Ketobacter sp. MCCC 1A13808: one gene and its partner. Each later gene encodes a partner of the first gene's protein in a complex. Links are inferred from orthologs where the notes say so. Each region holds a gene or a part of one and is shown on either strand. Other genes may lie near its edges. The genes, in order: FT643_RS13820 and cheY.

The links.
Region 2: the proteins of FT643_RS13820 (region 1) and cheY are in contact, whole or in part, in a solved structure (PDB 1A0O), measured with the Escherichia coli proteins. The link is inferred for Ketobacter sp. MCCC 1A13808 from one-to-one orthologs.

What each region holds. Positions count from the first base shown.
Region 1 is NZ_VRKW01000007.1:49,161-60,828, reverse strand. The notes cover bases 3,481-6,413. They hold FT643_RS13820 (chemotaxis protein CheA), read left to right. Parts: upstream 3,481-3,856; coding sequence 3,857-5,971; downstream 5,972-6,413. Other genes in these bases: FT643_RS13815 (chemotaxis protein CheW), read left to right, coding at 5,983-6,413; FT643_RS13825 (response regulator), read left to right, coding at 3,481-3,824. Outside these bases: FT643_RS13845 (hypothetical protein), read right to left, coding at 1-659; FT643_RS13840 (LON peptidase substrate-binding domain-containing protein), read right to left, coding at 787-1,404; FT643_RS13835 (glycosyltransferase family 4 protein), read right to left, coding at 1,452-2,579; FT643_RS13830 (STAS domain-containing protein), read left to right, coding at 3,127-3,405; more of FT643_RS13825, read left to right, coding at 3,462-3,480; more of FT643_RS13815, read left to right, coding at 6,414-6,498; FT643_RS13810 (chemotaxis protein CheW), read left to right, coding at 6,500-6,997; FT643_RS13805 (methyl-accepting chemotaxis protein), read left to right, coding at 7,035-8,903; FT643_RS13800 (CheR family methyltransferase), read left to right, coding at 8,900-9,748; chemoreceptor glutamine deamidase CheD, read left to right, coding at 9,761-10,408; FT643_RS13790 (protein-glutamate methylesterase/protein-glutamine glutaminase), read left to right, coding at 10,420-11,481; FT643_RS13785 (methyl-accepting chemotaxis protein), read left to right, coding at 11,668-11,668. UniProt on the Escherichia coli protein: Involved in the transmission of sensory signals from the chemoreceptors to the flagellar motors. CheA is autophosphorylated; it can transfer its phosphate group to either CheB or CheY.
Region 2 is NZ_VRKW01000001.1:427,406-438,870, forward strand. What follows is about bases 5,197-7,926. They hold cheY (chemotaxis response regulator CheY), read right to left. Parts: upstream 6,890-7,926; coding sequence 6,503-6,889; downstream 5,197-6,502. Other genes in these bases: FT643_RS01965 (chemotaxis protein CheA), read right to left, coding at 5,197-5,683; FT643_RS01970 (protein phosphatase CheZ), read right to left, coding at 5,694-6,467; FT643_RS01980 (RNA polymerase sigma factor FliA), read right to left, coding at 7,054-7,764; FT643_RS01985 (MinD/ParA family protein), read right to left, coding at 7,802-7,926. Also shown: FT643_RS01945 (ParA family protein), read right to left, coding at 1-509; flagellar motor protein MotD, read right to left, coding at 519-1,514; FT643_RS01955 (flagellar motor protein), read right to left, coding at 1,525-2,268; FT643_RS01960 (protein-glutamate methylesterase/protein-glutamine glutaminase), read right to left, coding at 2,274-3,416; more of FT643_RS01965, read right to left, coding at 3,431-5,196; more of FT643_RS01985, read right to left, coding at 7,927-8,623; flagellar biosynthesis protein FlhF, read right to left, coding at 8,655-10,106; flagellar biosynthesis protein FlhA, read right to left, coding at 10,136-11,465. UniProt on the Escherichia coli protein: Involved in the transmission of sensory signals from the chemoreceptors to the flagellar motors.

The DNA of each region.
Region 1 (11,668 bases):
GGAAAATAGCTGACCTGGAGCGTGAGATCCTGGCTGTCTTGACTGGAGTTGTCATCAACGCTGGTATCGGCAAACCCCAGCCCCAATCCGAGATCGTAATTTATAAAGTACATCGCGCTCAGGTCAATAATCCGGATGTCCCCCAATGTGAGCGAGGCGGTGCCCATAATATTGCCGTTAGTACCCAGCGAATATAGATTTTCATAGGCGGCATGCAATAGGAATTCGTCGTCACCTCCAGTCGTGTAACGGATCAGTCCGCCTTCAACAGTCGAGGTATCGGTAAGATACATACCGCCCAGGACGGTTAATATATCAACGTTACCGGCAACCAATGATCCGTCTATAAAGTACCCTTTAACCGGATCAAACAGATAACGACCACTGACGGTCATGTCTTCATCGTCGTCTCCATTGTCCGAATAATCGAAACTGGCGTACGACGATTTTGCCAAAAATGGGTAGGCTTTGCGTGGACCATCCTGGTCTGCCACATTTTCCATATACACGGTGCCGCTTAGAGAAAAAATGGTGTCATCGTCGTTCGGGCTGTCTACTCTGCCAAAATCGCCGCCCACTTCGTATTGATAGGCAAACGCAGAGGCACTGCACATAAGGGTACTAGCGACGGTAAATTTCAAAATGTTTTGTTTTATCATGGTCTACTCCTGAGGCATTCCATACCGGATTAAAATTGGCCGGTATTATACTGCTTCGAGTCCAGCTTCTGGAGAAATTCTGGTAACGAAATTTTAACCGGATGTCGATAAGCGGCAAACAAACGGATTATTTTTGAGCCATATGTTCCAGACAGTCGAGTAAATCGTCGCACCGTTGTTTCAGGTTATTCGTAGTGAGGAGTGATTGCTTCGTAGACGATGCCAGTGGCAGCAGCATGATCAAATAGTTCATGAGTTGCTGGGAATCAAGCTTGTGCGGGTCGGTGATTAATTTATTCATGCCGCTCAATTCCAGTAATTCTTTTAGTAGCTCGCGGAATGGTTGCGGCGGATCTGCTGAGAGTTCACCTTCATCGGAAATGACATGTGATGTGCCTATCCATAGCCCGTTGTCCTGCAGCCGGATTTGTTCCAGCTGTTGGCGTGTTTGCCCTTCGATGGTGATCGACAGCAATCCGTTGCCCAGTTGGCCGAAATCAGTAATGACAACATAGGTTCCCACTAAATAGAAGGGGACGTTGTCGTCGGCAGCCTGCCCGGGCCGGTTGACTTCCTGTTGTTCCGAGCCGGGGCAAAGTAACGCCACGATAAACCCGCTGCCCTGGCGCATACAGCGAGACACCATATCCAGATAGCGTTGTTCAAAAATCTGAAGGTGCATTTTGCAGCCGGGGAAAATAGGGGTGTTCAGAGGAAAAATAGGCGTTAGCTCGGAACTTTGCATTCGATACTCCTTCTTCGAATCGGCATAAGGGGGGCATTGCGTATGCCCTAGGGGGACCATCCCAGAACCGATTTGTAGAAATCAACGGTCTCTGCAACCACTTTGTCCGCGTAGAAGGTGTTCTTGGCCTTGATATAAGCCCGCTCTACGAGGTTGTTTCTGAATTCTTGATCAGTTATCAGCTTGTGAATTTGTTGGCGGCAGCCTTCAATATCACCGGCCTCAAAAAGCAATCCACAGTCTCCGTTTTCAAGCTGGTCAGGTACACCGCAGATTCGGGTTGCAGCGACCGCTACTTTTGCCGCCATTGCTTGCTGAATGACCATCGGTGCCGTCTCTTGATAGGAGGGCAGAACCAGCATGGACGCTTTTGAAAACTCCTCCAAAATCTGAGTTTCATTGATCAGACCAAGAAATTCAACTCGATCCTCGAGCTTGAGCTGCTTTATCAGTAACTTAATCTGGTTAACGTAGGCTTCGTCGTTGAGCGCACCTGCCAGAAACAGCTTGAATTCCAGGCTCTTGTCCAGCGTACCGAGTGCCTGAATCAAGTCAGTTATACCTTTCCTGCGGATCAACTTGCCAGCGTACAAAATCCGCCCCGGCTCTTCCTGGCGAACCACTTCATAGAACTTGTTCTTGATGGGGTTCGGGATATGAACGCATTTTCCTTTTAATCGATCCCCGTAATGACGTTTTACATAAGGGCTGATAAGGATTTTAGGGTTCGGGCTTTTGACGCAATATCTTTCCGCTATCCAGCTAATCAGGCGGAAACGCATGCGGTCTTTGAAGGTTGCTCGGTATTTGGCATCTTCGCTGATCATGCCATGGAATGTAACCATGGAGGGGTAGCCGGATTTCGAAGCCAGATAGCCCTCAACGCTGGCATCCTGGGCATGGATGAGGTCGGGTTTAATCTGATTCACGCATGCCATAAAGGATTTGAAGTCGCTTCGGTAGAAGGTGAGGTTGCCGCCCCGTTTTGCTCTGGGCAGGACATGAATGCGGATGCCATCCTCTATGGCTTCTTCCGGTTCGGAAATATTGGAACGGAAGGTAATAATACTCAGGTCTACTTCTTCAATTTTCTTCAGGCCGTTTACGATATAACTGGAAACCGCCTGCACGCCGCCATCAATTTTCTCACCGCCGATAGGGTAGTCAGTTGCCATAACAATCTTCATTTTCTTCATATGGTCTCAACTTCTAAAGTTTGTTCATTCTGAAATAGCAATCTCAGGATTGTAGGGGTGCGGGTGGAAGCGTGCCAGGATAACACCGGACACCTCAAATGCAAAAATACCAAACTGCCTTAGCTTTTTGGCTGGACAGCCTAATCGCCCTGTGTGGCTCCGCCCGGGCCCCAATTCCGGCGTCGGTCGGAGCCGGGGTAATCCCCATTGTCCCGCGGCCCTCCCGGTTTTCTTTATAAGTTTCAGTCGCCTGCGGCCAATAAGCAGGGCAGATAAAGGGTCACCCGAGCTGACCCAGTTCTCAAATACTGAACTATTCCTGTCGGAATTTGCGTCAGTGCCCATACTTATATAGGTGATTCAGAACCTGCTTAAAGAAAACCTTAGTTGCTTAGTGGTTAAAAATTAAGTCGGCTATTTCCATTTATTATAAGTTAGTTAAGTGCGGGTACCCCATCACTGAACTACTGTTTAAGAAAGCTGACCAGTTTATTACGTAGCGGATTGGTTTGGATAGGGAAATTATATGACCAGCAAGACCACTTACGATTGCGGCGAACAGCTTAATATTGCAGAAGCCGCATCACTCTATGCAGGGCTCCAGAATTCCCTGAAATTGACTTCCCACGTTGAATTGAGCGCGGCCGATGTCGTGAAAGCCGATACGGCGGGCTTGCAACTATTGGTTGCGTTTTCCCGGGAGTTGGCTCGCACGGGCGGTGGGCTTACCTGGAGCGAACCCAGTCAAGCACTGGTTGAAACTGCGTCTTTACTAGGGCTCGACGGCGAATTGGGCCTTGCATGAGTAACGTAGTTAAAAGTAATGCTAAAGAACTTTTTGTTTTCAGGAGTAAAAGTTAGATGGCGAACATTCTAGTTGTCGACGATTCCGCGTCCATGCGGAACATGGTATCGGCAACCCTTCAGTCTGCCGGGCACCAAGTGCAGGATGCAGGCGATGGTCAGCAAGCGCTGGCCCGAGCAAACGGAGGGCGTTTTGATGCCGTGATCACTGACTTGAATATGCCGGTCATGAACGGAATAGAGTTAGTGAAGAATCTGCGTGCCATGCCCAACTATAAATACACCCCGATCCTATTGCTGACCACCGAATCTTCTGACGGAAAAAAAGCAGAAGGTAAGCAAGCGGGTGCGACCGGCTGGTTGGTGAAACCCTTTAATCCCGAAAAGTTGTTAGCTACGGTTGCACGAGTGCTGGGCTAGCGTCACTATTTTTGCAGGTAGAGGCTCACTCTATGTCAATTGATTTGCAGCAGTTTCATGAAGCATTTTTTGAAGAGAGTCTTGAAGGCCTTGATGTAATGGAGAACGGGCTGCTGCAAATAAGCGGTGGTGTTGTCCCTGATGCAGAGCTAATCAATGCGATTTTCCGTGCTGCCCATTCCATTAAAGGTGGCAGTGGTACATTCGGCTTTTCAGAAATCGCAGATTTCACGCACATCATTGAAACCTTGCTGGATGAAGTTCGGGACGGTACCCGCGTACTGGATGCGGACGCGATCGAGTTATTGCTCAAGTCCAGTGACTGTTTGCGGCATATGGTGCAAGCACTTCAATCCGGTTCGGCGATAGATAAAAGCATTGCCGAACCATTGGTCGCCGCAGTTGAAACGCTACTCTCGCATAAGCCCGGCACCGAACCAAACGCTTGCGTGGAAACAGATAATACGGATCCCGGCGCTGCCGTGACGGGATGGACGATAACGTTTCTTCCTGAACCGCAAATTCTAATGACCGGCAATGAGCCAGCGCGAATTTTTCGTGAATTGGCTGATTTGGGCCAGTTGCAGGTCATCGCTAACACCTCGAAAATTCCTGATTTTCAGCAACTCACCGTAGACGAATGCTTTATCTCCTGGACCATTATCCTGACAGGAGCAGCGAGCCGGGAGCAGGTGCTTGAAGTTTTCGATTGGGTCATTGACGAATGTGCTTTAACTATAGAAGCAATCACCGAGGATGTTTCGCAGCCGGATTCAGTCACCCCGGCGTCCATCACTCAAGTGACTTCGGCAATGGCAGAAGCGCTACCCGCTACCCATTCGAACGATTCGGTTATTGAAGACAGCTTGCCAGTATTGGATTCCGGACCTGGAAACGCTGCGGTAGCAGAACAACCACGAAGTCCGACTACCACCAGTGCGAGTTCTTCTATCCGTGTGGGCATCGATAAAGTCGATAGCCTCATTAATCTGGTTGGCGAATTGGTAATTACGCAATCGATGCTGTCGGAACTGGGCAGTAATTTTGACATGAGCAAGCTGGACAAGCTTGCAAATGGGCTGGAGCAGCTGTTGCAAAATACGCGGGAATTGCAAGAGAGCGTAATGCAGATCCGCATGCTTCCGATCAGCTACGCCTTTAACCGTTTCCCCCGCATGATCCGGGACTTGTCCTCTAAAACCGGCAAGAAAATTGAATTAAAACTGAGTGGTGAAAATACGGAGCTGGACAAAACCGTGATGGAACAGATCAGCGATCCGCTGGTGCACTTGGTAAGAAACGCCGCCGATCATGGCATTGAATTACCCGAGGTTCGTCAGGCAGAAGGGAAACCGGAAACCGGAACAATCTACCTGGATGCGTTCCATAAAGGTGGAAATATAGTGGTCGAGATCCGGGATGACGGTCGCGGAATTAACCCTGAAGCCGTGTTAAGCAAAGCCAGGGAACGAGGCATTGTCGGTGCTGACCAGGTGCTGTCCACCCAAGAGATTTATGAGCTTATCTTTGAACCTGGCTTTTCTACTGCGGAGTCGGTGAGTGATATATCGGGCCGTGGCGTGGGTATGGACGTAGTCCGCCGTAATATCAGTTCTTTGGGTGGCCGTATCGAAATTGAATCAGAGTTGGGTAAAGGGTCGACTATTCGGGTGCATCTACCCCTCACCCTTGCCATCCTCGACGGTCAGTTGGTTCGTGTTGGCACCGAGGTGTATATCATTCCGCTGGTCAGCATCGTTGAATCCCTGCAAATTAAGTCGGAATTAGTGAATAAGGTTGCGAGCAATATGGTGCTCTATCGACTGCGTGAAGACAACGTCCCCATCGTTCCCATCTATCAGGAATTCGGGATAGAAGCCGATAACCCCGAGTTAGAAAATGGGCTATTGGTGGTAGTAGAAGGGGAAGGACAAAAAATCGGTTTGTTGGTAGACGATTTGTTGGCACAACAGCAAGTGGTGATCAAAATTCTGGAGAGCAACTACCGCAGGGTAGAAGGTATCTCCGGCGCGACGATACTGGGCGACGGTTCGGTTTCGATGATACTGGATGTGCCGGGTTTGATCCGGCGAGCCTCCGATTCCCGTGGACGCGAAACGGTCCGCAAGCAATTTAAAGCAGCCTAAGGAGGAAGCTCTTGGATATTCAGGCTTTAGCTTCAACCATCCCTGTCGAAGGCGAAGCCATTCTTGAAGGGTTGGATTTTATCCGTAGTGGAAAAGAATATTTAACCTTTTCATTGGGTCAGGAGAATTACGGTGTCGATATTCTCCGGGTAAAAGAAATTCGCGGTTGGGAAGCACCGACTCTCATCCCTAATTCACCGGATTACGTTAAAGGCGTTATCAATATCCGCGGGACCATCATCCCGATAGTTGACTTACGGATCCGCTTCGGTGTTGGAAAAACGGAATATCTGCCCGTGACGGTGGTTATCGTACTAACGGTAGGGTCAGTTGAGAAAAGCCGAATGATGGGCTTTGTGGTGGATGCGGTCTCTGATGTGCTGAGTGCCCATCAGGAAGAAATCAAGGCTGCGCCTGCGTTTGGCGCAAATATTCCTACCAATATGATCGAAGGGCTGGTGAATGTCGGTGACAGCGTAGTGACGTTGCTGTCGACTGATCAGCTTCTGGATCTGGAGGATTTGTAAGTTGAAAAAGGAATCTTTGGGGATTGCCCGGGAGTATTTAACCTTTCTGTTGGGCGACGAAGAATATGGTGTAGATATTCTGCGCGTGCAGGAAATAAGAGTGTGGTCACCGGTTACGGTCATTCCCAATACGCCGGACTATCTCAAAGGTGTGATCAACTTGCGGGGAACCATTGTTCCCATTGTGGATTTGAGGCAGCGTTTTCGTTATCAAACGCACGATTTTAAAAATACCACCGTGGTGATTGTGTTACAGGGTGAGGTAAACGGAAAAACAGCATCGGTTGGTTTGGTTGTAGATGCCGTGTCAGACGTCCATAAGGTGGACGCAACTGACATTAAGGAAGCGCCCGATCTTGGTCGGAATATCGACGGCTGTTTCGTTCAGGGTATGGCAACGCTAGGCGACCAGATCATCATTCTGTTGGATTCGGTTGCGCTGTTGAATGTGGATGAATTGCTTAGCCAATCCGGCCAACCAATCATGCGAGCGGGCTAAATATTAATTACATTGATTTTGGATGTAGGGTGAAAAAATGAATAAACGGACCGGTAACACAGCTAAAACACAAAAGCGCGCACCTACTACACGGCGACGGGCTACCACCAGCAAGGCAGTGGCGAAAAGTCCCGGCAAGGGCGCTGCAACCACAGCCCGGGACAACCATTTTTACCAAGCCGTTATCGATACCGTACGAACTGCCATTATGGTGGTTGATAAGGATCTTGTGGTCACTTATGTCAACGAAGGCACCAGGACGTTGTTGCGCGATAATGTTGACGCCTTTGAATCGGCGTTCAAGCATTTTGAGGCTGACAATATCGTTGGCAGCTGTATTGATATTTTCCATGAAAATCCGGCACACCAGCGCAGAATCTTGGCGGACCCAGCGAACCTTCCTCATAGTGCGGAAATCCGCGTAGGGCCGCTGGCGTTTAGCCTATATATTTCAGCATCTTTTGATGCGAAAGGAAATCATAACGGCAGTATTCTGGAGTGGGCTGATATCACCAAAGAAAAGGACGCCTACGCTGATTTTGCGGGACAGATTGAAGCGATCAGCAAGTCGCAGGCAGTGATCGAATTTCAGTTGGATGGCACCATCCTCACCGCGAATGATAACTTTTTGAAAACGATGGGGTATTCGAAAGAGGACGTGGAGGGCAAGCATCACCGTATTTTTGTTGAGCCCGCGTACGCCCAAAGTGCGGAATATCATATGTTCTGGGATAAGCTCAACCGTGGTGAATACGATGCGGGCGAATATAAGCGATTGGGTCGTGACGGTAAGGAAGTATGGATACAGGCGTCTTATAACCCGATATATGATTTGAATGGTAATCCCTACAAAGTCGTGAAATACGCAACGGATATTACGGATCGGAAAAATGCCGTCGCAAAAATAAAAGAGGTGTTAATGTCACTTTCCGGTGGCGATCTTACGAAGAAAATCGATGTGCCGCTGGGCGCTGAATTCAGCGTTCTGGGTGACACCATGAATTCCTTGGTCGACAGCCTGAATAATATGGTGAGCGAAATCCGGTTGGCATCGAATAATGTGTTTTCGGCGTCACGGGAAATAGCCCAGGGCAACGCTGATTTAAGTCAGCGCACGGAATCGCAGGCCTCAAGTTTAGAGGAAACCGCCTCCGCCATGGAAGAATTGACCACTACGGTACAGCAAAATGCAGAGAACGCGACCGAGGCTACCAAGCTCGCGAGTGGTGCAATGGAAAAAGCCAGTAATGGGGGCGAAGTGGTACAGAACGCGGTTTCTGCGATGGACGAAATTAATCGTTCGAGCAAAAAAATTGCGGATATCATCGGCGTCATTGACGAGATTGCCTTCCAAACCAATCTACTTGCTTTGAACGCCGCGGTGGAAGCCGCGCGGGCGGGAGAACAAGGGCGTGGGTTTGCAGTAGTCGCCGCCGAAGTGCGGAGCCTGGCGCAACGCAGCGCTGCAGCAGCGAAAGAGATAAAGGGCTTGATCAATGACAGCGTTGATGCCGTTGGAAAGGGGACGCGTTTGGTTGATGAGACCGGAAAAACATTTGGTGAACTGGTGGATTCCGTTCGCGAAGTCGTCACCATGATATCGGACATAGACAGTGCCGGGAAAGAGCAGGCGGCGGGTATTAACGAAGTGAGCAAAGCGGTCTCCCAGATGGATGAGATGACACAGCAAAATGCGGCACTGGTCGAGCAGGCGTCTGCTTCCAGCAAATCCATGGAAGAGCAGGCTCAAGGATTACTTGATCAGGTTGCGTTCTTTGAAACGGGTGAAGATGACCGCGCTGTAGTCTCTCCGGTTCGCTCGCCTCGGGCTGCGGTAGTGAGAGGTCGCCGAGCGGGTGCAAATATTGCCGCTGTTCCTTCTGATGATGAGTGGGAGGAGTTTTGAGTTCGAGCGCTTCTCAACGCAGGGCGGATGAATATTCTCTGAGTGAAGAAGAGTATCGGTTTGTTTGTAAATTGGTTTATGACTGCACCGGAATCGTTCTGGATGAACGGAAGCGGGAAATGGTGTATCGCCGGCTTATGCGCCGGGTGAGGGAGACCGGGTTGCCATCCTTTTCCAGCTACTGTGAGCGATTGAAAAACGATGAACAGGAATTGCCGGCGTTTATCAATTCCATTACCACAAACCTAACCAGTTTCTTCAGAGAAAACCACCACTTCGAGTATTTGAAAAGCCAGATCATTCCGGACTTAATACGGGGTAAAAGTGACCGGAAACTGCGGATTTGGTCTGCTGCCTGCTCAACGGGAGAAGAACCGTACAGTATTGGCATCAGCCTATTAGAAGCGATGCAAGGAAGACTGCAGGAGTGGGACGCCAAAGTTCTAGCCACCGATCTTGATAGTGAGTGTATTGAGAAAGCGAAGGCCGGTATCTATAAAACGGAGCGAATAAGCGCATTACAGGACAACCGCCAAAAGCGCTGGTTTATGAAAGGAAAATCAACGACCTCGGATAGCGTCAAGATTAAAAGTGAGGTGGCGGCACTGATTACGTTTAAAACCCTGAACCTGTTGCACGATTGGCCGATGAAAGGGCCGTTCGATGTAATATTTTGCCGTAACGTATTGATCTATTTCGACCGGGCCACCCAGGCCGAGTTGATCGCACGGTATCACGCCCTGCTCAGTCAGGGTGGCTATTTAATGCTGGGACATAGCGAAAGTTTGCCAGCGGATTATATTGGGTTTGAGGTAGTGGGCAGGACGGTGTTCCGTAGGCTATGAATGAGATTTGTTATGACTACTGAAGCTACAAAAATCTCACCTTGTCTGGTTGGTTTTGAACACGTTAATCGCTATTGGGATAAGCGTCACAAGTGTTTCGTTGCCAAAATTCTGCCGGGTGAATTTTATGTGACGGCACAGAATGAGGCCATCGCTACGGTTCTGGGTAGCTGTGTGTCCGCCTGTGTCTGGGACGAAGAAGTGGGCATTGGCGGAATGAATCATTTTATGCTTCCGCTCACCGATAAAGACGTTCACAGCATTACCTGGGGAACTCGTCTAGTGCCCGGAGAGGCTACCCGATACGGAAACTATGCAATGGAGCACATGATAAATGAAATTCTAAATAACGGGGGCCGTCGCGGTGCCTTGAAAGCAAAAGTCTTTGGAGGAGGCAAGATAATCGCGAATATGAGTGATGTCGGGTTGCGTAATGCGGAGTTTGTGCTGGATTATCTGCATACAGAAAGAATACCGCTATTAGCGGATAGCCTGGGCGACAATTACCCACGAAAAGTGATGTTCATTCCTGCCTCCGGTAAGGCGTATATGCGAAAGTTAAAGTCCATGCACAACGATACCATTCTTTCAAGAGAGAGCAACTACGGTAATACGATCCTGAGTAAGCCTGTGGATGGTGATATTGAACTATTCAGTTAGTAGGTGACTTTATGAGCAACTCCAATATCAGAGTGTTAATAGTTGATGACTCAAAAGTGATCCAACGCTTGCTGTTTGAAATATTGACCAGCGCTCCTGGTATTGATGTGGTCGGAATTGCGGGTGATCCGCTCGAAGCACGTAACATGATTAAAAGATTAGATCCGGATGTCATTACACTGGATATAGAGATGCCGAAAATGGACGGCATCACTTTCCTGCGTAACCTAATGCGCTTAAGGCCCATGCCCGTTGTGATGATTTCAACCCTGACGCAGAAAGGCGCGGAAATAACGCTGGAGGCATTAGAGATCGGAGCCGTCGACTATATCGCCAAGCCGAACCACGATTTGATGAACAACTTGAAGCAGATCACTGCTGAAATTGTGCACAAAGTTAAAGTGGCGGCGCGCGCCAATGTGGATTGCTTTGCCGATAATAAGCGCCAAGCGCAACCTGTAATAGCTGGCGGTAGCTCCTTAAACAGCAATCGGGAAAGCAATATCGATTTGCTTGCCATTGGTGCTTCCACCGGTGGAATCGAGGCGATCAAGCAAGTATTAATTCGGTTGCCAACTAATATGCCGCCGATAGTGATCGTTCAGCATATGCCGGCGGGGTTTACTGCTTCGTTTGCCAATCGCTTGAATAACCTACTCGATCTGACTGTATTGGAGTTTGACCAACCCAGGATCAAGCTTGATAGAAACCATGTGTACATTGCCAATGGTAATCGCCATATGTTGGTTGAATTCAGTCAGGGTGCCTATTTTGGGATTGCCAGCGATGACGCCCCCGTCAATCGACACAAGCCTGCCGTCGATGTGTTGTTCAGCTCGATCGCAGACCACAGGGCATCCCATTCCATCGGAGTGCTGCTGACCGGCATGGGCATGGATGGTGCCAGCGGTTTAGGCAAAATGAAGCGCGAAGGCGCGATCACCGTGGCCCAAGATGAGAAATCGTCCGTGGTGTGGGGTATGCCTCGGGTCGCTATTGAAGAAGGCGTTGTTGACAAGGTGCTGCCGTTAAACGAGATCGGTAACTTTTTATCAGAGCAGTGTTTGAAATAACACTGGGATTGGACATAAATTATTTTTTTAGGGAGAAGAACGATGGCGTTGACGACAAACAAGCACTTTCTTCTGGCTTTGTTCGTTAGTGTATTTTCGCTGATTTTGATAATGCTCTCTTCCAGGTGGTGGGCGTCGGGTGCGGCTGTATTGTCAATTGCAATATGGATCAGAGCTTTCTTTCAAA
Region 2 (11,465 bases), on another replicon or contig:
TGTAATGTTCGCATCATGCGTTCCAGACCTTTAATCGCCAGGTGCTCGGTTTGAACCGGTAATAACAAAGACTGGCAGGCAGCCAACGCGTTAATCAGCAATACACCCAGAATCGGCGGCGTATCCATGAGCACAAAATCGTAATCGTCCCATAGCCAGGCCAGGGTTTTGGATATAACCAGGCCTGCTCCGCCCTGACTGATCGCCTGCCGCTCCAGCATGGCTAATGATGTGGAAGCCGGCATTAGATCCAGGTGCTCGACCCCGGTGCTGTAAATCATTTGCGCCGGTAATCCTTGCGGTACTTCACCCCGGTGCTGAAATAACTGGTAAACAGATCGATCCAGCTCATCGGGGTTAAGTTGGAAATAGCTGGTGAGGGAACCATGGGGGTCAAGATCGATCATCAGCACACGCTGTCCTCCAGCGGCCAGTATGCCGCCAAGTGACACCACGCTGGTGGTTTTCCCGACCCCGCCCTTTTGATTTGCTGCTGCCCAGATCTTCACCGCGCCAACCTATTCCGCTGTCGGATTTTGAGATGAAAACAACAGGCCACCGTCCTTGAGCCTGATGATACGCAAAGGTACTTCTGCTTCTTTTCGCTGCCGATTCTGAAGGCCGCTGGCGGCCGGCTTTTCTTCGCTAGCACCCATTTTATAATCCGCTGGGGCAGCACCCTTGTCTGGCGTTGCTTTTACGGATTCATTTTTTGAAATCACCAACGCAATACGCCGGTTTTTACTGCGCCCGTCTGCAGTATCATTACTGGCAATCGGGTGAAATTCGCCATAGCCTACGGCGGCCATACGGCCAGGATCAACGTCCATATACGAAAACAGGCGCACCACACTGGCCGCCCGTGCCGCTGACAACTCCCAATTCGATGGGTATTGCGCGGTTTCAATGGGAACGTTGTCGGTATAGCCTTCGACGTGAATGGGGTTTTTCTGCCCTTTCAGGATGTCTGCAATTTTCTCCAGCACGGTTTCTGCTTCGGCGGACAACGATGCGCTGCCGCTGGGATACAGCACGCTGGCCCGGATGTTGACTTCAATCCACTCATCGTTACTGCGGATTTCTACATCGTTGTTTGCGATTTGCTGTTGCAACGAAGTCGCCAGCTGATCAGATATTTTCGACAATCGGGCCACTTCGTTATCACGCAGTTTTCCCTGCCTGAACGATTTGGATTCGACGTCATCAAAAATACCTTCGATTCCATATTTAAAGTCATCATTACTCGGGTATTCGCCAGGGATCGGTAATTTAATCAAACTGTCGTTACTTTGTTGAAGATCCTTATCGCCCACCGACGTTGGATCGTAGGTTTTTGGTTGGGCATTAAATACAGCAACCAAGGAATCCGATAGAACTTTGTATTTACCTTCATTAACTGACGAGATCGAATACATGACAACGAAGAAAGCGAACAACAACGTAATAAAATCCGCGTAGGAAATCACCCAGCGTTCATGGTTTTCAGGTTCTTCCGGCTCTCGTTTTCGTATCATGATCTGCCCCTCACTTGTTGAGGTAGCCTTCGAGTTTCATTTCAATGGTACGCGGATTTTCACCATCGGCAATGGCGATCAAGCCTTCGATAATCATTTCCCGCAGATTACTTTGCGACTTGACCGTCGATTTTAATTTGGCAGCAACAGGCAGGAATAGCATATTTGCAAGCCCCACACCATAAATAGTAGCGACGAATGCAGTGGCGATTCCGGCCCCCAATTTACTGGGGTCGGCCAGATTACCCATCACATGTATCAGCCCCATAACCGCCCCAATAATGCCAATCGTGGGTGAGTAACCACCCATCGCTTCAAATACCTTGGCCGCATGCAGGTGCCTGTCTTCCTGGGTAATCAATTCCACTTCCAGAATACTGCGGATGGATTCAGGTTCACCGCCGTCCACCAGCAATTGCAATCCCTTTCGGGAGAACTCATCGCTCTCGGTTTCTGCCAGCGCCTCCAGACCGAGCAATCCTTCTTTGCGCGCAGTAGTACTCCAGCTTATAACGCGGTCGATACTGCCCCGCATATCCAGTGCTGGAGGGAAAACAATCCATCGCGATACTACGAACGCGTGACGAAAGGTTGCCATCGGGGTTTGCAGCATAGCGGCGCCCAACGTGCCCCCTAAAACAATCACCGCAGCAGGACCGTTAGCCAAGCCGGACAGATGGCCGCCCTCCATCGCATTACCACCAACTATGGCGATAATTCCGACTAACAACCCGACAACACTCAATACATCCATAGTAATTAATGTAACTCGCTGATAAGCGTTCCCATATTCTTAATATCGATAACCGCATCGGATAAACCGGCAGATTCCACGGCCATCGGCATTCCGTACACCACGCAACTTTGTTCGTTCTGGGTCCAGATTGTTGCCTTTCCCCGTTTTAATAATTTACACCCTTCCCGGCCATCACTGCCCATTCCGGTAAGCACCACCGCAAGAATTTTTCCACGTACGCTGCGCGCAGCCGAGCCAAAGGTGACATCCACACTGGGCTTATATTGAAACTGGTTATTACCTTCGATGATCGATACGCTTTGGCCGTTATCGCTAACCAGCATCTGCTTGCCACCGGGGGCCAGCAGAGCAAGACCGGGGCGAATTTGGTCGTTTTCTTCCGCTTCTTTTACCCGTATTTTACATAAGCGATCGAGCCGCTCAGCAAACGCTGAGGTGAACGTGCCGGGCATATGCTGAACCAGTAAAATCGGTAATGGAAAATTCGCCGGTAGCGCGGTTAGAATGTTCTGCAGAGCCACCGGGCCGCCGGTTGAAGCACCAATCAGCAGCATCCTTAAACGTTCACTGCCCAGCGAATCCAACGGCGATCGCGAGCGACGCCCTGCTTGCGCAGAGCTAACGTCTGTGGTGACCGGGTTTACCTGCCTGGGCGACGGGCTGGCGGTTGACGTGGACGTTATCGTGGACGGTGCAGAACTCGCCACTGGAGCGGATGTTGTAGCAGTATTATGACGCAGATAAGAACGCCGCCCTGCAATAGCAATGACCCGGTCTTGCAACAGTTTGACGCTGTCACAAGCATCGCCGGACATAGACTCGAAACTTTTCGGCAAATAATCCAGCGCGCCCGCCTCCAACGCATCCAGTGTCACCCGGGCACCTTCATAACTCAGCGAAGAAAACATTAATATAGGCGTTGGCATTTCTGCCATGATGACCCGCACAGCACTGATGCCATCCATCATCGGCATCTCGTAATCCATGGTAATCACATCGGGTTTTAACTGCTTGACCTGGTCGACTGCTTCTTTACCGTTTTCAGCAAACCCCACCACTTTTAAATTGGGGTTTTTTTCAAGAATTTCCTTTATACGGCGACGAAAAAATGCAGAATCGTCAACAACTAAAACACTAATGGGCATTCATCATCTCCGGCCTACACCCGTTGGGCATAAGCTTTAAGCATACTCGGGATGTCCAGAATCAGTGCGATACGACCATCTCCGGTTATAGTGGCACCAGCCATTCCCGGCGTACCATTGAGCATTTTACCGAGGGGCTTTATAACAACCTCTTCCTGACCGATAAGCTGATCCACCACGAAACCCACTTTTTGGGTGCCCACGCTGACAATGACCACGTGGGCTTGCTGATTCTCACTTTCGACACCGTGTATGAGCCAGCGCTTTAGATGAAACAACGGCAATGCTTTCTGCCGCACCACCACCACTTCCTGCCCATCCACCACGTTGGTGCGTGATAAATCCAAATTAAAAATTTCGTTCACATTCACCAACGGCAACGCAAACGCCTGCTTACCGAGCATCACCATTAACGTTGGCATAATCGCAAGCGTCAGAGGTACTTTTATGGCAATACGTGACCCCACCCCTTTTTCGGAATGAACTTCAATAGTACCGTTTAACTGGCTGATTTTGGTTTTCACCACGTCCATGCCGACGCCGCGGCCGGATACATCGGAAATCTGGTCTTTGGTGGAAAAGCCCGGATGAAAGATTAGATTGAAGGCCTCGGTATCATCCAGGCGGGCAGCGGCCTCTTCGTCCATCAAACCTTTATCAATGGCTTTTTTGCGCAACATATCCGGGTCCATACCACCGCCATCGTCGGTGATTGAGAGCACGATATGATCCCCTTCCTGCTCCGCAGACAACACCACTTTGCCCATCCGGGGTTTGCCCATCATCTCCCGCACGTCCGGTGCTTCGATGCCGTGATCAACACTGTTTCTCACCAAATGCACCAACGGATCGGCCAAAGCCTCCACTAGATTCTTATCCAGATCGGTTTCTTCGCCTTCCAGCTCCAGGCTGATTTCTTTTTTCAGGTTGCGGGCCAGATCGCGAACCACTCGCGGAAAGCGTCCGAATACTTTCTTGATCGGCTGCATTCGGGTCTTCATCACTGCGGTTTGCAAATCGCCGGTGACCACGTCCAGATTCGCGACGGCTTTCGACAAATCTTCATCCGCGGTCCTTAAGCCCAGACGCACTAATCGGTTACGCACCAACACCAGTTCGCCCACCATATTCATGATTTCATCCAGGCGCTTGGTATCGACCCTCACGGTATTTTCTGCCGCCGGAGCGGATTCTTTGCCCGCAGGCGGGCGCGCGACCGGCTTTTTCTCGCCGCTTGCAACGGCTGCTTTGGCTACCGGCTCTGACTTGGCTTCCGGCGTCGCATCAGGTGCAACTTTGGCCGGTTTGGGAGAATGCGCGGCCGTTGGGCCTTTGCCTTTTCCATGCATTTGGTCGAGGATCGACTCGAATTCGTCATCGGTGATTTCATCAGACGATGTCGCACCGGTTTTCGGTGCGGCGGCGGCTGTTGAAGCGGATTTTTTCGCTGCTGTTTTGGGACTCGCCTTAGCGGCCGTTTTCGATTTTGCTTTTGCTTTTGGCTTGCCGCTTTCCGCTGCGGGTACCCCGCCGTGTTTTCCTTTGCCGTGCAAGTCATCTAGTAATTTTTCGAATTCGTCATCGCTGATCGAATCCGACGCCGCTACCGCTGTATCGGCTTCTGATTTTTCCTTACTGGCTACAGCAGGACCACCAAATTTTCCCTTACCATGCAACTGATCAAGTAGCGCTTCGAATTCATCATCCGTGATCTCGTCACCGGCGCCGGTACCCGCAGCCGACGGAGTTTCCACAGGTTTACTCTTTTCTTCATCCAAGGCGTCCAGAAATTGCTCGAACTCTTCGTCTGTAATATCGCCTTCAGAAACAACGCTCTCCGCTGTGTCTGCATCCGGGATCGCAGCAACAGCAGGTGACCCGCCCTCCAGAATAGCGTGTAACGCATCCATTAAAGCCGGATCCGCTGCATCGGGGTATTGGCGTGCATGCACTTGAGCGAACATGGAATTGACGGAATCCAACGCTTGCAAGAAGGTGTCCATCAACTCAGCATTGAGTGATAGCTTATGATTACGAAGTAAATCAAAAATGTTCTCAGCGGCGTGACAAAGATCTACCAGGGTATCGAGCTGCAAAAAACCCGCTCCCCCTTTTACCGTGTGAAAACCGCGAAAAATCGCGTTCAGAAGATCGGCGTCGTCAGGGCGATTTTCCAGATCCACCAATTGCTCGGATAGCAGTTCGAGTATCTCACCGGCCTCGACCAAAAAGTCCTGTAAGATTTCCTCGTCGGCGTCGAAACTCATACCTTACTCCTTAAAATCCGAGGCTGGACAACAAGGCATCGACATCATCCTGGCCGGAAACCACGTCGTTGCGTTTTTCCGGTTCCATGATCGGACCTTCCGGCCCGATATCAGGTGCGTTTGCTTTTTCCGTGTTCGGGGTCAGGTCATCGTGCTTGACACCGGTGATCTCATCAATGGAACCGGCCATAGCGACCAGGTTGACCAGTTCCACTTCAACTTCCTGAACCAGCTCAATAACCCGTTTGATTACCTGACCGGTTAAATCCTGAAAATCCTGAGCCAGCATAATGCCGGACAGATTGGCATTGATCGTCGCGCTTTCTTCCGTGGCTGTTGTCAGGAAAACGCCGACTTTTTTTGACAGCTCGCGGAATTCTTCCGGCCGCATTTCACGGCGTATTAAACGATCCCACTCTAACTTCAACGCTTTTGCTTCATTCGCCAATTGCGCAGAGATCGGCATGGTTGACTCAACCATGTCCATGGTTTTATTGGCTGCACTCTCTGTTTTTTCGATTACATAGTTGAGGCGCTGGGAAGCATCTTGCATTCGCGACATCTCTTCGCGCATTTGTGAATTGGTGGTATCTATGGCAAAGTTTTTTATCGATTCATGCAGACTTCGGGTTAACCGTCCCACCTCATGAAACAGCACTTGATCACGCTTCTGATGCAGTTGAGCAATGGTCTGCATCGCTTCGTTGGCTTCACCACTTTCGAGCTGTTCTAACAGAGTTTTGGCATACTCGACTAACTGTTCCTGTTGCCCTTGTTCCGTCATGCTGTTCTCACATCTGATGTTCACGGTGACTGTAATCAGGCGTCCACTCGTTCAAATATCTTTTCGATCTTTTCTTGTAGCGCCTGCGCCGTAAATGGCTTCACCACATATCCGTTTACCCCGGCCTGAGCAGCTTCAATAATCTGTTCACGCTTGGCTTCTGCCGTCACCATCAATACCGGCAAACTTTGCAGCTTGGCATCGGCTCGAACCTCTTTCAGTAAATCGATCCCGGTCATACCCGGCATATTCCAATCGGTAATAAGGAAATCAAAATCCGAAGATTTGAGTAACGGAAGCGCAGAAGTGCCGTCATCCGCTTCCTGGGTGTTGGTAAACCCCAGATCCCTAAGAAGATTCTTTATAATTCGTCTCATTGTAGAAAAGTCATCAACAATAAGAATTTTCATGTTCTTGTTCAAAGTTGCCTCCACTGAACCCAGTTCACTACGTCTAATGTGCAAACTACGGTGGTTAACATGCTGTTGGAATCCGTCGAGCAGGCAGCACCCGCTGTTCTATCTCTCAACAGACTTTTTACTAAGTCTAGTTGTAGATCTAGCCGTATCCAGTTTTTGTATAAATATCAAAGCCACTCTTGTAGGCGGGTTCGCAATCGTTGAGCAGCCTGACTGTGAATTTGACTCACCCTCGATTCACTAACGCCCAGTACTTCACCGATTTCCTTCAGGTTCAGCTCTTCGTCGTAGTAAAGCGAGATAACCAATTGTTCACGCTCAGAAAGTTGCTCGATTGCCTTAGCCAGGTGATTGCGGAAATCCCCATGCTGCAGTTCTTCAAAAGGGTTCAGGGATTGCTCTTGTTGGCGCTCACTGTCAATAAAATCGTCCGGCGATTCCATTTCATCCAGGCTGAACAAACGTGTCGCCATGCTGTCCTGAAGCATGGCATGGTATTCGTTCAGGGAAATACCCAATTCGTTGGCGATATCCCGGTCATGGGCATCGGCACCGGTGCGATTCTCGACACTGCGGATGGCTTCCTGGATACGGCGCGCATTACGGTGTACCGAGCGCGGCGCCCACTCGCCCTTCCGCACATCATCCACCATCGCCCCGCGAATGCGGATACCGGCGTAGGTTTCGAAGCTGGCGCCCTTGCTATTATCAAAACGCTTGATCGCGTCCAGCAGGCCAATCAAACCAGCTTGATATAAATCTTCAACCGCAACCGAGGACGGCATTCGACCCATCAGGTGATGAGCAATGCGCCTGACCAAGGGCGTGTACTGCTCCACCATCGCATCCAGTTGAGGTGCCGATTTATCGTTATACATATGCTGCTGTCTTTGACCCAACATTGCTTTTGCCTGTCTAACGGGCGGCTACGCCCTGCACCAGACGATCCACGAAAAACTCCAGATGGCCGCGCGGCGTAGTAGGAAGCGGCCATCCGTCAACTTTATTTGCCAGGGTTCGGAATGCCAATGCCGCTTTACTGCGGGGATAGGCTTCCACCACCGGTTTTTGACGCATCACGGCTTTGCGAAGGTATTCATCAAACGGAATGCAACCGCTAAATTGCAACGCGACATCCAGAAAGCGGTCGGTTACTTTGGTGAGCTTGGCGTAGATTTCCCGGCCTTCCTGTTGCGTGCGAACCATATTGGCCAACACATTGAAACGGTACATGCCGTGCTGTTGATTGAGCAGTTTCATCAACGCATACGCGTCGGTAATAGAGGTGGGCTCGTTGGTTACAACAAAAAGGCTCTCCTGGGCTGCCGTAAGAAAACTGACCACCATTTCGGAGATACCTGCAGCGGTATCGATCAGCAATACGTCCACCTGATCGCTCAGCTCACTGAAAGCGTGAATCAGACCGGCGTGCTCCCGCGTGCCCATGCTCACCAATTCCCGGGTGCCTGATGATGCCGGTACGATTTTAATTCCGCCGGGGCCGTCCACCAGGATTTCGGACAAGCTGCATTCGCCATTCAAAACATGGGATAAGTTTTTACGCGCCGTAATACCCAAAAGGATGTCCAGGTTTGCCAGCCCCAGATCGGCGTCCATCAACACCACCCTGCGCCCCATCTCCGCCAGACACACGCCCAGGTTGATTGAGACGTTGCTCTTGCCGACACCACCTTTACCGCCCGTTACTGCGATAACCTGTACAGAATGATTGCTCATAAAATTTTTGTATGCACCTTGGTTCAGTTTGCTAGGCGTAGGCCAGCTCCGCTTCCGCATCCGAAATGGCATCGCTGTAATAATCTGCCACCTCCGCTTCGTCCATTCTGTACCCCTTCGCGAGTGCAATGGCATGATTCAGAAGACGCGTCGCATTCGGTCGCTGTAAGTCATCAGGGATATTCTGACCATCCGTGGTATAGGCTATGGGCAGCTGAGATTCAATGACCATGCTTAAAGCCTCGCCCAAACTTGCGGATTCGTCCAGTTTTGTGAGAATACAACCGTCTAGATTCAGATGTTTATAATCCGCAACCGCTTTATCCAAAATTCTGCGTTGCGTGGTGGAAGACAACACCAACCAGCGCTGCACGTGATCACCCAGGGTTTCCAGCATATCCATCTGTTCCCGGTGAACCTGGTCTTTGTGGCTTAAACCCGCAGTATCGATCAGAACCAGTTTTTTGCGGGACAATCCCCGTAAAATTTGCTCCAGGGACTGTTGCTCAGTGACCACCCGTACCGGTACGTTCAGAATGCGGCCCAACGTGCTGAGCTGCTCATGACCCGCAAGGCGATAACTGTCCGTTGTGACCAGTGCCAAATTCTCGGCGCCGTGTTCCAATACATAGCGTGTGGCTATTTTAGAAATGGTGGTGGTCTTACCCACACCCGCCGGTCCGACGAAGGCAAAAACACCACCGTGGGCCACAATGTCCGCCTGCATTAACGGCAGATCGTCACTCAGCTCCACCAGGCAGGTTTTCCAGGCCTGTTTGATATCGGTATCGGCACGCACATTACGAACCAGCTTCCGGCACAGCGCCGGGGACAAACCCAGGCGCGCCAATTTTTTGAATACGGAGGCGGATAATGGGTTCTGGTGGTTAAAGCTGCCCCAGGCCACATTCGCCATCTGGATATTGAGCATCTGACGCAACTGGCTCAGTTCGCCGCGCATAGCCGCCAGCTCGCTACCGGATTGCGGTGCTTGCTGCTGCGCAACAGGCGCAGGTTCTGCAACCCGGGGAGCCGCCGATTGGGCCTGCATTCGCTGCCGCGCGCGGGCACTGATTTGCACTTGAGGCTCTTGAGTCGATACACCCGACTCCTGCTGCTGACGTTGCTTTAACAACGCGTCAAATTGCTCGTTAGCCTGACCGCGCCGTTGTAGCGCTGCCATTAATTCTGACTTTTCTTCTTCCGTCGGAGCATACCCGTTATGGGCCTCTTTCAGCACCCGGGCAGGATCACCCATTTTGGGTGGTTGCGCGCTGTTATCCATATAATCCGGCATGTGGTTCGCCTTGCGTTCGCGCTCTTTATGCTGTTCCAGCACCTGGTTGTAATCGACGGCGGCAATGATTTCGATGCCGCTCTCGACCTTGCGATTAGACAGAATCACGGCATCAGCACCCAGTTCATCACGCACCAGGTTCAACGCTTGGCGCATATCTGCTGCTATGAATTTTCGTGTGTTCATGGTTTGTTTCCTCATTTGACCGATCCCGTTTATTGACCAACAGAAGCGGTAATCGTGATCTGTTTATTGTCAGGTACTTCGTTGTAAGACAGGACATTCAAACCGGTGACGCTGAAGCGGAGGAAGCGTGACAACATTGGTCTGATGCCCGCGGATACCAGCAATACGGCCGGGTTACCCTGTAATTCCTGCTTCTGTGCCGCATCTGAAACCGATCGCTGTAATTTTTCTGCCAGCCCCGGCTCTATCACTGCGTCACTTGCGTTACCGCCAGAATTTAGTGCCTGTTGTACTGCTTGTAGCAACAACTGTTCCAACTCTGGCTGGAGCGTGATAACAGGCAGCTCATGGCCCACGCCGTATATGGTCTGGACGATCATGCGGGATAATGAAACCCTCGCTGCCGACGTCAGCGCGTCAGCATCTTGACTCTTCGGCGCGACTTCCGCCAACGCCTCTGCAATGGTTCGTATATCGCGGATAGGTACACTTTCCTGCAACAGGTTTTGCAGCACTTTATGTAGCTTGCTCAGGGGCAATGGATTCGGAACCAGGTTTTCGACCAGCTTGGGTGACGCTTTCTGCAGGTTTTCCAATAGTTTCTGTACTTCTTCAAAACCCAAAAGTTCGTGGGAATGCTTTAACATCACCTGATTAATATGAGTTGCAACCACGGTGCTGGCATCCACCACGGTATAACCCATGGTTTGCGCCTGATCCCGTTGATTCGCTTCGATCCAGGCAGCATCCAGTCCAAACGCCGGGTCCTTACATTCAATACCATTAATTTTTCCGAATACCTGACCCGGGTTAATTGCCAATTCACGATCTGCGTGAATTTCGGCTTCGTCAATGGCCACCCCCATCAGGGTAATGCGGTAGGCGTTCGGCAACAGATCCAGGTTATCGCGTATATGCACCGAGGGCATAAGAAACCCCAGTTCCTGAGACAGCTTTTTGCGCACACCCTTGATACGCCCCAGTAACTGCCCTCCTTGCTGCTTGTCTACTAATGGAATCAAGCGGTATCCCACTTCCAGACCGATGGCATCCACCGGCTGAACATCTTCCCAGCCCAGCTCTTTAAATTCACTTTCACGCTGCTGGGCCAATTCTTCCATTTGCTTTTCTTTCACTTGATCATCTTTGTTCGAGATGCCTTTACTCTCACGCTTCTTATGAATCCAATAGGCACCGCCCCCGCAAATAGACGCCAGACCCAGAAAAGCAAAATGCGGCATACCGGGTATCGCCCCCATGATTCCAAGAATCAATGCCGATATACCCAGCGCCTGGGGCGACCCGAACATCTGTGACATCACCTGATTACCCAAATCCTGCGAACTGTTGACCCGGGTA